Regions from separate parts of the Shewanella sp. SM69 genome, predicted to be linked through region 1. Evidence: predicted binding sites of a transcription regulator. Region 1 holds the regulator's gene; each other region holds the start of a gene.
What was found. Region 1 encodes sigma-54, which starts transcription at its own class of promoters, with help from an activator protein. Its sites were predicted from a motif close to GTTGGCACGNNNNTNGNNT; they were not measured.

Region 1 (3,286 bases):
TTCCATTATTAGTGTTTTGTTAACTTCTCTTTGTGTTTAATAACCTGACGGTCAAGCTTGTCAATCAGGGCGTCTATAGCGGCATACATGTCAGCATGCTCTGAAGTTGCAAAAACTTCACCACCTATGAGGTTTATTCTCGCTTCAGCAATCTGTTGCATTTTCTCAACATTGAGCACAACGTGCACATTATTGATCTGTTCGAAATGGCGTTCAAGTTTTGAAAACTTTTCTTCTACATATGCACGTAACGATTCGGTAATTTCGACATGGTGTCCACTTAGGTTTATTTGCATAGAAACGTCCTCCGATATCCACTGTAGGTTATAAACTTTTACGCTGATTAGAAGGTGGAATAAGCATAGCCTCTCGGTACTTCGCAATGGTTCTGCGGGCTACGTTGATCCCTTGTTCTGCCAGAAGTTGTGCCATCTTACTATCGCTTAATGGTTTTTTCTGGTTTTCCGCTGCCACCAGTTTTTTTATAAAGGCTCTGATTGCTGTGGATGAGCACTCACCACCATCGTCAGTACCGACGTGGCTAGAGAAGAAGTATTTTAGTTCAAAAAGTCCCTTAGGGGTATGCATGTATTTTTGAGTTGTGACCCGTGAGATGGTGGACTCATGCATTTCTACCGCTTCAGCAATATCGTTAAGCACCATAGGCTTCATGGCTTCTTCACCATACTCAAAGAAACCTTGCTGATATTGCACTATGCAATTAGCAACTTTAAGCAAAGTGTCGTTACGGCTTTCTAGACTCTTAATAAACCATTTAGCCTCTTGCAGATGGCCGCGAATAAATTGGCTATCGGCTTGGTTTTTTGTGCTGCGTGCCATAGAAGCATAATGTTGATTTACATTGATTTTGGGCATGCAGTCAGGATTAAGCTCAACGACCCAGCGGCCATTTTTCTTCGACACAGACACATCTGGGATAACGTATTCGTCATTATTGGGTGTGATCAACAAACCTGGGCGAGGATTGAGAGTTTGGATAAGTGCTATACCATCCCTTAATTCATCCTCTTTTAATTTAGTCTTACGCATCAATAACCTAAAGTCTCGGGCGGCGATCAGATCTAAATGATCTTTGATCAGCATACGGGCGTTTTCTAGGTTGGGAGTATCAGCGGCGAAATGCGACAGTTGGATCAACAGGCATTCACTTAAATCGCGGGCGGCAACGCCTATGGGATCAAAATGCTGAATACGCTTGAGTACGGCTTCGACTTCGTCAAGCTCAACTTCAGGATTGCCCATGGCTTCGAGAATTTCTTCAGTGCTTTGGGTGAGATAGCCCTGATCGTCGATGGCATCAATAATGGCGGTGGCAATGGCTAAATCGGTTTCAGAAAACGGCGTGAGGTTTTTTTGCCATTCTAAGTGTTCGTACAAACCTTCACTGGTCTCGCCTTGGAAGGGCATATCGTCTTCACGACTGCCGCCGGGGCCTGAGTTTGGGGAGGCGGTAAACACTTCATCCCATGTGGTGTCCATGGGGAGCTCATCGGGCATGGATTCTTTGGTTAGCGACTCTGCCGTGTCTATGGTGGAGCTGTCTTTTTCTGGTGGCAGAGTGCTAGATTCACTGAAATCCGTATCGGATAGCGTTTGGTTTACAGGGTTTTTAGTGGCGTCGAATTGCTCCTCTTCCAGCTCGAGAAGGGGATTAGAATCTAATGCTTGCTGGATCTCTTGCTGCAGTTCCAGTGACGACAGTTGCAACAGACGTATAGCCTGTTGTAGTTGTGGCGTCATGGTTAACTGTTGACCCAGTTTGAGCTGGAGTGACGCTTTCATGTTACCGCTGATCCCTACGTTATTATTGTTAGATGAGGTCGCTTATTATTATCTTGAGTGAAGCCCAATGGCGGTATAAATTGCCTCCATTGGCTTCGCTCGATTAACTATAGCCTGAATTGTTCACCTAAGTACACAGCCCTAACTTGCTGATTGTCTAAGATCTCTGCTGGAGTTCCTTCGGCAATCAGGTTTCCGTGACTCACAATATAAGCATGTTCACATACATCTAATGTCTCGCGGACATTATGGTCTGTGATCAGTACGCCAAGGCCGCGACTTTTGAGTTGTTCGATAATCTTCTTGATGTCGATAACCGAAATAGGATCGACGCCGGCAAACGGTTCATCGAGCAAAATGAACTTAGGATTAGCGGCTAAAGCCCGCGCAATTTCGACGCGACGACGTTCGCCACCCGACAATGACATGCCTTGGCTGTCACGGATGTGGGTGATATGAAACTCTTCGAGCAGATGTTCTAGTTCTTCTTCTCGTTCTTCGTTTTTAAGTTCTTTACGAGTTTGCAGTACGGCCATGATGTTGTCATGAACAGTTAGCTTACGAAAGATACTGGCTTCCTGCGGTAAGTAACCTATGCCTTTGCGGGCACGCAGATGCATAGGATCTGCGGTTAAATCATCATCGTCGATAAAGATATGCCCCTTATCGCTCTTCACTAGCCCGACAACCATGTAAAAGGTCGTGGTTTTACCGGCACCGTTTGGACCGAGTAGGCCAACGACTTGACCGGTTTTTACCGTCAGACTGACGTCTTTAACCACTTGGCGACTCTTGTAACTTTTTGCCAGATTTTGTGCTCTTAAGGTGATTTGGGTCATTTAGAGTCCTGCTTTTTTACAGGTTTATCCGCCGGAGCGTCTGATTTAGCATCATCTTGATAGTTTTCAGGCTGAATAATAGTGATCACGCGATCGTCACCACTGCCAGTACTCTCGGCCATCAATTTCTGTTGAATCATGTTATAGCGGATTAAATTGCCTGTAACTTGGCTACCTGCTTGATCTAATGACGCCATACCTTTCAGTGTTAAGGTGCGGCTTGCCATATCGTAACGAATTTCTTTCGCGCTTGCCGATGCTGGGCGACCATCGTCTAATATTTGGCTATACGTAGCAGGGTTGCCTGTGGCGACCAAAGTTTTGCTATTTTCACCTTCAGCGGAAAATGCACGCAGTTCATTTGCTTGGATTTTTATTGAGCCTTGGGTAACTTCAACTGGACCAAAGAAGATGATCTGGTTGTTTTTGATATCCGCAGTTTGGCTCACAGCTTTAATTTTGACTTCTTGCTTTAAGTCGCCCACTTTCGCGAAAGCACTCATGCTCATAATTAGCATTAGGCTGGCAAGTAATACGTTATTTTGCTTCATATGTTCCTACTACCTGACTGGTCAATTGCACTTCTTGCGCGTTGAGGTCGGCATAAAGGCCTTGGCCTTGAATATTAAAATCTTTCCCTGTGA
Region 2 (3,286 bases), on a different contig from region 1:
GACGGCGCGCCATAAACCATCGAGGTAGGCAAACTGGCCGAGAGCATTTTTACGCTCACGGTTTGCGGATTCAATCATTTGTTGCTCAAACCCTATGCCCACAAGCAACAACACTAACGCCTCATTACAACGCGCGGTATCAATGGCTTGGCAATGCCCTTGAATAATATTATCCAGCGCCTGAGAGATAGGAATAAGCTTACTGCCTAAACCAAAGAGGGCATGGCTGAGGGCATTAGTTGTGCCAAGAGGAATGATGCCTAAGACGATATCTGTATCGACGATTTGAGAGGCCACTTCAGTCACTGTACCATCGCCACCACAGGCGATAATGATATCAGCGCCTGCATTACGGGCTTGCTCGGCGAAGACATTTGCGGTTTCGTCTGCTGTTGTGAGTTTTAAAGTCAGGTCAAAATAGGCTTTGAGTTCATCTTGGATTTGCTCGCTGTATTCTTGCCATTTCCCGCCACCAGAAACTGGGTTGGCGATAATCCACGCCACTTTGTGGATGTTAATTTTCCCTTGACTGGGCATGCGATCGAGCGCGCGTAATTGCCATTTGTTTAAGCCAGCGGTTTTGCGGATTTGCTTTATCTGCTGCAGTACTTCGGCGAAGTGCTGTTGTTTATCTTTACAAACCAAATAAGCGGCGAGTACCAGCACTGAGCGGCCACGACCCATAGCACAGTGGATGAGTACCTGTTTATTGGCGCGCACTTGGCGGTGCAGCCAGTTAACGGCTTGATTGAGTTGGGCGCTGGTCGGTACGCTATGGTCGAGGATGGGAATATTTAAATACTCGATATGATCCTCAAATTGCGACCAATCTAAGCCATCAAATTCAGCGGTGACATCCAGAATGGCAGTGATCTTATTGGCTTTAATCTTTTCCAGATCTGCGGAAAAGAGTCTACAGCCGAGATACAGATGTTCATCAATCCTTTGCATGGGCGGTACTGAATCGTATTTTCTGGCCCAGTGGTTATAGAGTCGACTGCCTAATAAAAAGGGAATAAAACCCCAACGAATATACCAAGGGATAGTGCCATCTTGGCGTTTTCTAAAAATACTGGCGAGATTAAACCAATAGGCTGAACCGACTAAAAATAGTGACAGACTTGTCCATGCACAAATGAAAGTGAGCAGGGGAGAAGTGTCTGTTACTGCAAAATAGGCTAACAATACTGCACCTGCAGTGTACAAATATTTGATGTGGATCTTCGTTAGCATGCAAGTCCTCCAATGCCATTGTTCTTGGTTAAAATCGTTGCACTTGAATGGATAGATGTCGAGATGAGAGATGCAGAAATGAGCGAGTCTAAACCAAAAGGGTGGCAGTAGACGAGTCTATTGCCACCCTAAAGTCAGGTTTGTTTAGCACTTAGTATCTTTAGCTTTAACACCTTCTTTGACTTCTTCACAGGCATCTTCGATGGCGTTACCTGTATCAGTCATTACTTCATCGATTTTTTCGCCCGCGTCTTCGGCTTTGTTATCACTACAGGCCGTTAAACCTAGGGCGAGTAATAATGCGAATGCTGCACTTGTCATCAGGGTAAATGGTTTCATATCTATCTCCTTTTCTAAAAAAATTATAGTCGCGGTGATTTACCCTTAAGGGCATTGATCAGCAGAGAAATCACTAATAACACAATAAATATGAAGAAAATGATTTTCGCTATTCCCGCCGCTGCGCCAGCAATCCCAGCAAATCCTAACAACCCGGCAATCACGGCAACAACTAGAAATACTAATGTCCAACCTAGCATAATAACCTCCTGCCCTTGTATTAATCCTTCTCATGACCGTTTGTGTCACTTGTAAGGTAACGGCTAATGGCTCTTACTTGATTGCGATCTTAATGCCAACTTTAAAAATTTTAAGTAGTTAATTGATTTTAAATATAATTTAAATCATTTTATTTAAAATGGTGTGAGTGAATTAAAAGAGGGGTAGGCAATTTTTACCTAAGCTTCGGTAAGAGTTTCAGCCTAATACGTTGAATCAAAGACTGTGAGCTGATGTCGTTCATAAGTAAAGACAAATAAAAGCCGACACTGTGAGTTTGTGTCGGCTTGAAGATATTATGATCTTATAATACAAGATGATATGAGCTAAATACGTTTAAAAACGATTTAATGGTTTCCAGCGTTGCAGGCTAACTGGAATGCTCGCGCCTTGGGATAACAGCAGGTTAATGCGGGATTGATATGCTGCGCCCACCATTAAATGTTTGGCTAAATCCACCGCATTACGGGCCTTATAGTCATCTAAATAACTGCCTTTCGCCCACGCATTAAATGCACCGAGCGCTGGGCCTGCCCAGATTTGGTAATCCATTTCGCGGCCAACTTCACCTGTGTTTGACCAGCGGCTCGACAGACCCAAATACCAGCGGAAAATCAGTGCCATCTTACGTTTGGGGTTATCCAGTGCGCGCTCGATTTGCTTAGGATCGCGCTCGTTAAAGTGGGCTACTGTGCCAGCCCAAATGTCATCGAGTGATGAGCGGAACACTTGCTCTTCGAGTTTTTTACGCTCGTCCGCAGGGATGGCATCAATCGAATCGTAACGGGTGTAGATCTCATAAAGCTTATTGGCGCGCATCGGGAACAAAGTACCGCGCTTAACCACTTGTAATTTCACGCCCATTTCGAACATATCGGCGGCAGGCGCCATAGTCACATCGGCCATTTCTGTGGTGGCGAGTAACTTACGGGTGTGTTCACTCGCGCCCGCTTCGACGCAAGCTTGGTTGATAGAACCTGTGACGATGAATGCCGCACCCATGTTGAAGGTGGCTAATGCTGCATCGGGAGTGCCGACACCGCCGCCAGCACCCACACGGATAGGCGTTTTGTATTGATACTTAGTTTGGATTTCATCTTTAAGCGCCAAAATCGTCGGCAATAGCGTCACTAGCGGGCGATTGTCGGTATGGCCGCCTGAGTCGGCTTCGGCTGTGATGTCGTCTGCCATTGGCACGAGTAATGCCATCACCATTTGTTCTTGGCTGATAAGGCCGTCACTCACTAATTGCTGGAGGATTTTGGCTGGCGCTGGCTCCATAAACTTAGTCGCGACTTCGGTGCGGCTGATTTTGGCTATGACTTTGTTGCCAATGACTATCTCGCCATGTTCGTCGCGGCTCAAACCCGCCGCGCGGTAATAGACGATTTGTGGCGTTAAGCCTAAAAATGCCGAGGCTTCGACCGTGCGCACTTTATGTTTTAAAAACAGCTCAACGCTGCCGCGCTCTAATGCGGGCTCGCTTGGACTGTGA
Region 3 (3,286 bases), on a different contig from region 1:
TCTGCATATTGGCGTAAAGCATTCGCAAAACGCGCCCACTGCTTAATTGAGATTTGTCCATCCTTCTCTGACATTCGTAATCACCTGAGTCACTGGAACTAGCGCTTCAGCACTGTTTTCGACACTGGCGCTGACAAGCTGACGGCTACAAAAGTCATAGAGACGATGTAAACTCACGGCAACCTCACCACCATTTTCAAGGTCAAGCATAGAGTCCAAGCCATGCACGATATTAAGGCACTTATGGATACTCATTCCTTTCGCCTCAAACCTTTGGTATTCCATATGGCCAGCGGTCCGCTCTAGTTCTTCCAATAAACCATCAAGTAACATACGCACCATGTCATGGGTTGTTGCTGCCGCTACTTGTGCATCTAAAGCGGTTTGCTTGTAGGCATTAAATGGATCGTACTCATTTAACATTTTTTACTGCTTCCTATGAAAACAACTGACTTGCGGAATTAAACTGATTAATGGTGGATTCCATTGCCGTAAACTGGGTTAAATAAATCTGATACTTTTGATTCATCTGATAATCATGGCGCGCCATACTGTCATTCACACTTTTAATCTGCTTATTTAGCGCTTCCTGCTTTTGATCGATATAGCCATTGAACTGTGTAAAAGGTTTTAGGGTCTTTTCTATGCTTTTGATATAACTGTCAGGACCAGTAAACATAGCTTGTACTTTTTCTGGATCACTTTTAAAGCTATCGGTCAGCTTAGCATCATCAATTTTTAGTTTTCCGTCTCGTCCAATCTCAATCCCGATATCAGACAAACGCATGCCATTAGCAGCCGTTGCAAATACAGAATCACGTAATTTAGACTGGAGAAGGCGAATAGAGGTATCCCCCTTCAACACACCAATTTGCGCTTCACTCACTGCAGTGCTTTTGTCTTCCTTATCTTTATCGGAAGAGCCAGAGTCAGAGGTTTTAACGCCCATAGAACGAGTTAATTGATTAATTTGCGTCATTAAAGAATTAAATGAATCGACAAAATCCTTAACCGCTTTCTTATTCGCTTCAAAATCGTCTGTGACTTTAATCATGCTGCTTTCACCAGCCGCATGCACCTTGACTAATTCGAGGCTGACACCATCAACAACATTTTCTAGATAGTTACTACTGCTGGTAATACTGATACCGTTTAATGTGAGTTCCGCATCTTGTGCTGCACGACGTTCTGTCATACCCCAATCGGCACCGTTAAACTCTACCTTCACTTGATTCGCGACACCCGATTCCTTTGAAGACAGCATAAATTCGATTTGGTTACCTGTGCGCACTAATGACGCTTGTACACCAGGATTACCCACTTGTTTATTGATCACATCGCGTAACTGAGACACAGAAATAGCCGCACCGCCATTAACCGTTGCCAAATCAATTTCCATGCGCTTAGTCGGATCACTACCGACTTGAATACTGATAATGCCCGACGTTGGCAACAATTCACTTTCAGAGGAATAGGCTTTAGTCAGTTGATGCGCTTGCGCAAGTTTATGCACGCTCAAATCATAGTTGCCCTTAGGCGCATCAGATTTAACTGTCGCGGTCGCATTCTCGCCCGTAACCGTAGCAATTTTGCCTTTAGCTGCATCGCCACCCATTTCACTCAGCTTAGTGGCCATCTTCTTCATATTATTTTCGAGCAATGTATAGGCATCTAACTGTGTTTTGCTGGCAGTTAGCTTGCCTTTGTAAAGCGTATCTTTACCTGCGCGATCTGCGCCAATCAGTTGCTGAGCAAATTGTGCTGCATTCATACCTGAAATCATGACTACCTCCACTCGTTCTAGAGCAAAACGCATGCCAAAAAACAAGTTACTGTTTTTAAATAAAATTAAATAATTAACTGGCCCAAACACAGCTAAATACTTCCGCATGAACACTTAAACAGGAAAACCATCTTCCACTTTGTGTTATCGAAAATTACCCACTAAAACATGAACCTTATAGGTTTCAATCTCGGGTTTAGCGACTACCGACCAATACATAAACCGTGGCTAAAATAAAAATGCCAGTCAGCGCAACTAACTGGCATTTTAGCCGTGACCAATGACATCACTTGCCCAATAGCATTAACGCAATAGACCCATGACTAAACCCGTGTTCTGGTTAGCTGAAGACAGTACCGTTGTACCCGCCTGAACTAATAATTGATTACGTGTCATATTGGCAGATTCAACCGCGAAATCGGCATCCATAATACGGCCGGCAGCGGCTTTAGTATTTTCAGTTACGCTGGCAAGGTTAGCCGCAGTATGGCCAAGACGGTTAATGTTGGCACCTAAGGTTGAACGTTCTGTCCCCACTTTAGCCAAGAAGGTATCAACAGCCCCGATAGCCGTATTGGCGGCTGCAGAAGTCAACAAATCACCAGTAACTGTCTTATCAATAGCACCTAAGGTAACAGACATTTGCTCAGCTCCATCCGAGCCAATCTGAAAGGTCACACCTTTGACGAGTACACCATCAGTAGCATCTTTAAATAAGTTATTACCCGCATAGGTTGTATTTTCTACAATACGGGTAATTTCTGCATTTAATTGCTTAAACTCATCATCCAACGCTTTTAAATCTGCTGTAGAGTTAACGCCGTTTGATGCTTGAGTCGCCAATTCTTTCTGGCGGTTAGCAATGGTCGTTAATTCTTCTAACGCACCATCAGCAGTTTGCAGCATAGAGGTCGCATCAGAAATATTGCGTGAAGCCGTTTCCATGCCCTTTACGTTAGCGCTCATGCGGTTAGCAATTTGCAAACCCGCTGCATCATCAGATGCGCTATTGATACGTAAACCCGTCGACAAACGCTCCATAGCATTAGTTAATAGATTATTACTTTTATTAACAGCACCTTGTGCAACAATTGACGCGTAATTAGTGTGAACACCTAACATATCAGCTCTCCTAGAAAAAACAGTTATCTTGGCTATGCCTGAATCTCGGTATAGCTCCATAACTAAGTAAGGCGACAGCAACAGCGCAAAACTAAAACTTATTTAAAAATAGATGGGATCACCTCTATAAAAACAGACTTAAATGGCATCCACAAAACGCCATAAAAAATGCCAGCAAGCTAAGCTTACTGGCACTTAAAACTAACTCAATTCGGCGTAATTAACGCAGTAGCCCCATCACTAAACCTGTATTTTGGTTAGCAGAAGACAGTACCGTTGTACCCGCTTGAACTAATAATTGATTGCGGGTCATATTGGCAGATTCAACCGCGAAATCGGCATCCATAATACGTCCAGCGGCAGCTTTGGTATTTTCAGTCA

Region 2: a site for sigma-54 is predicted at 1,854-1,872, ahead of L5M37_RS03215 (DUF1328 family protein). Genes of this name have one in related genera too.
Region 3: a site for sigma-54 is predicted at 1,804-1,822, ahead of fliD (flagellar filament capping protein FliD). Genes of this name have one in related genera too.

The regions. Positions count from the first base shown of each region.
Region 1 covers NZ_JAKKRV010000008.1:49,162-52,447, reverse strand. Annotated here, with positions in the region: gene ptsN (PTS IIA-like nitrogen regulatory protein PtsN) at 1-6, opposite strand, end outside; gene hpf (ribosome hibernation promoting factor) at 9-296, opposite strand; gene L5M37_RS12425 (RNA polymerase factor sigma-54) at 325-1,803, opposite strand; gene lptB (LPS export ABC transporter ATP-binding protein) at 1,911-2,642, opposite strand; gene lptA (lipopolysaccharide transport periplasmic protein LptA) at 2,639-3,193, opposite strand; gene lptC (LPS export ABC transporter periplasmic protein LptC) at 3,180-3,286, opposite strand, start outside.
Region 2 covers NZ_JAKKRV010000001.1:709,848-713,133, reverse strand. Annotated here, with positions in the region: gene L5M37_RS03225 (diacylglycerol kinase family protein) at 1-1,233, opposite strand, end outside; gene L5M37_RS03220 (hypothetical protein) at 1,378-1,572, opposite strand; gene L5M37_RS03215 (DUF1328 family protein) at 1,596-1,772, opposite strand; gene pfaD (eicosapentaenoate synthase subunit PfaD) at 2,128-3,286, opposite strand, start outside.
Region 3 covers NZ_JAKKRV010000020.1:45,975-49,260, forward strand. Annotated here, with positions in the region: gene L5M37_RS20675 (hypothetical protein) at 1-74, opposite strand, end outside; gene fliS (flagellar export chaperone FliS) at 43-423, opposite strand; gene fliD (flagellar filament capping protein FliD) at 437-1,783, opposite strand; gene L5M37_RS20690 (flagellin) at 2,087-2,905, opposite strand; gene L5M37_RS20695 (flagellin) at 3,126-3,286, opposite strand, start outside.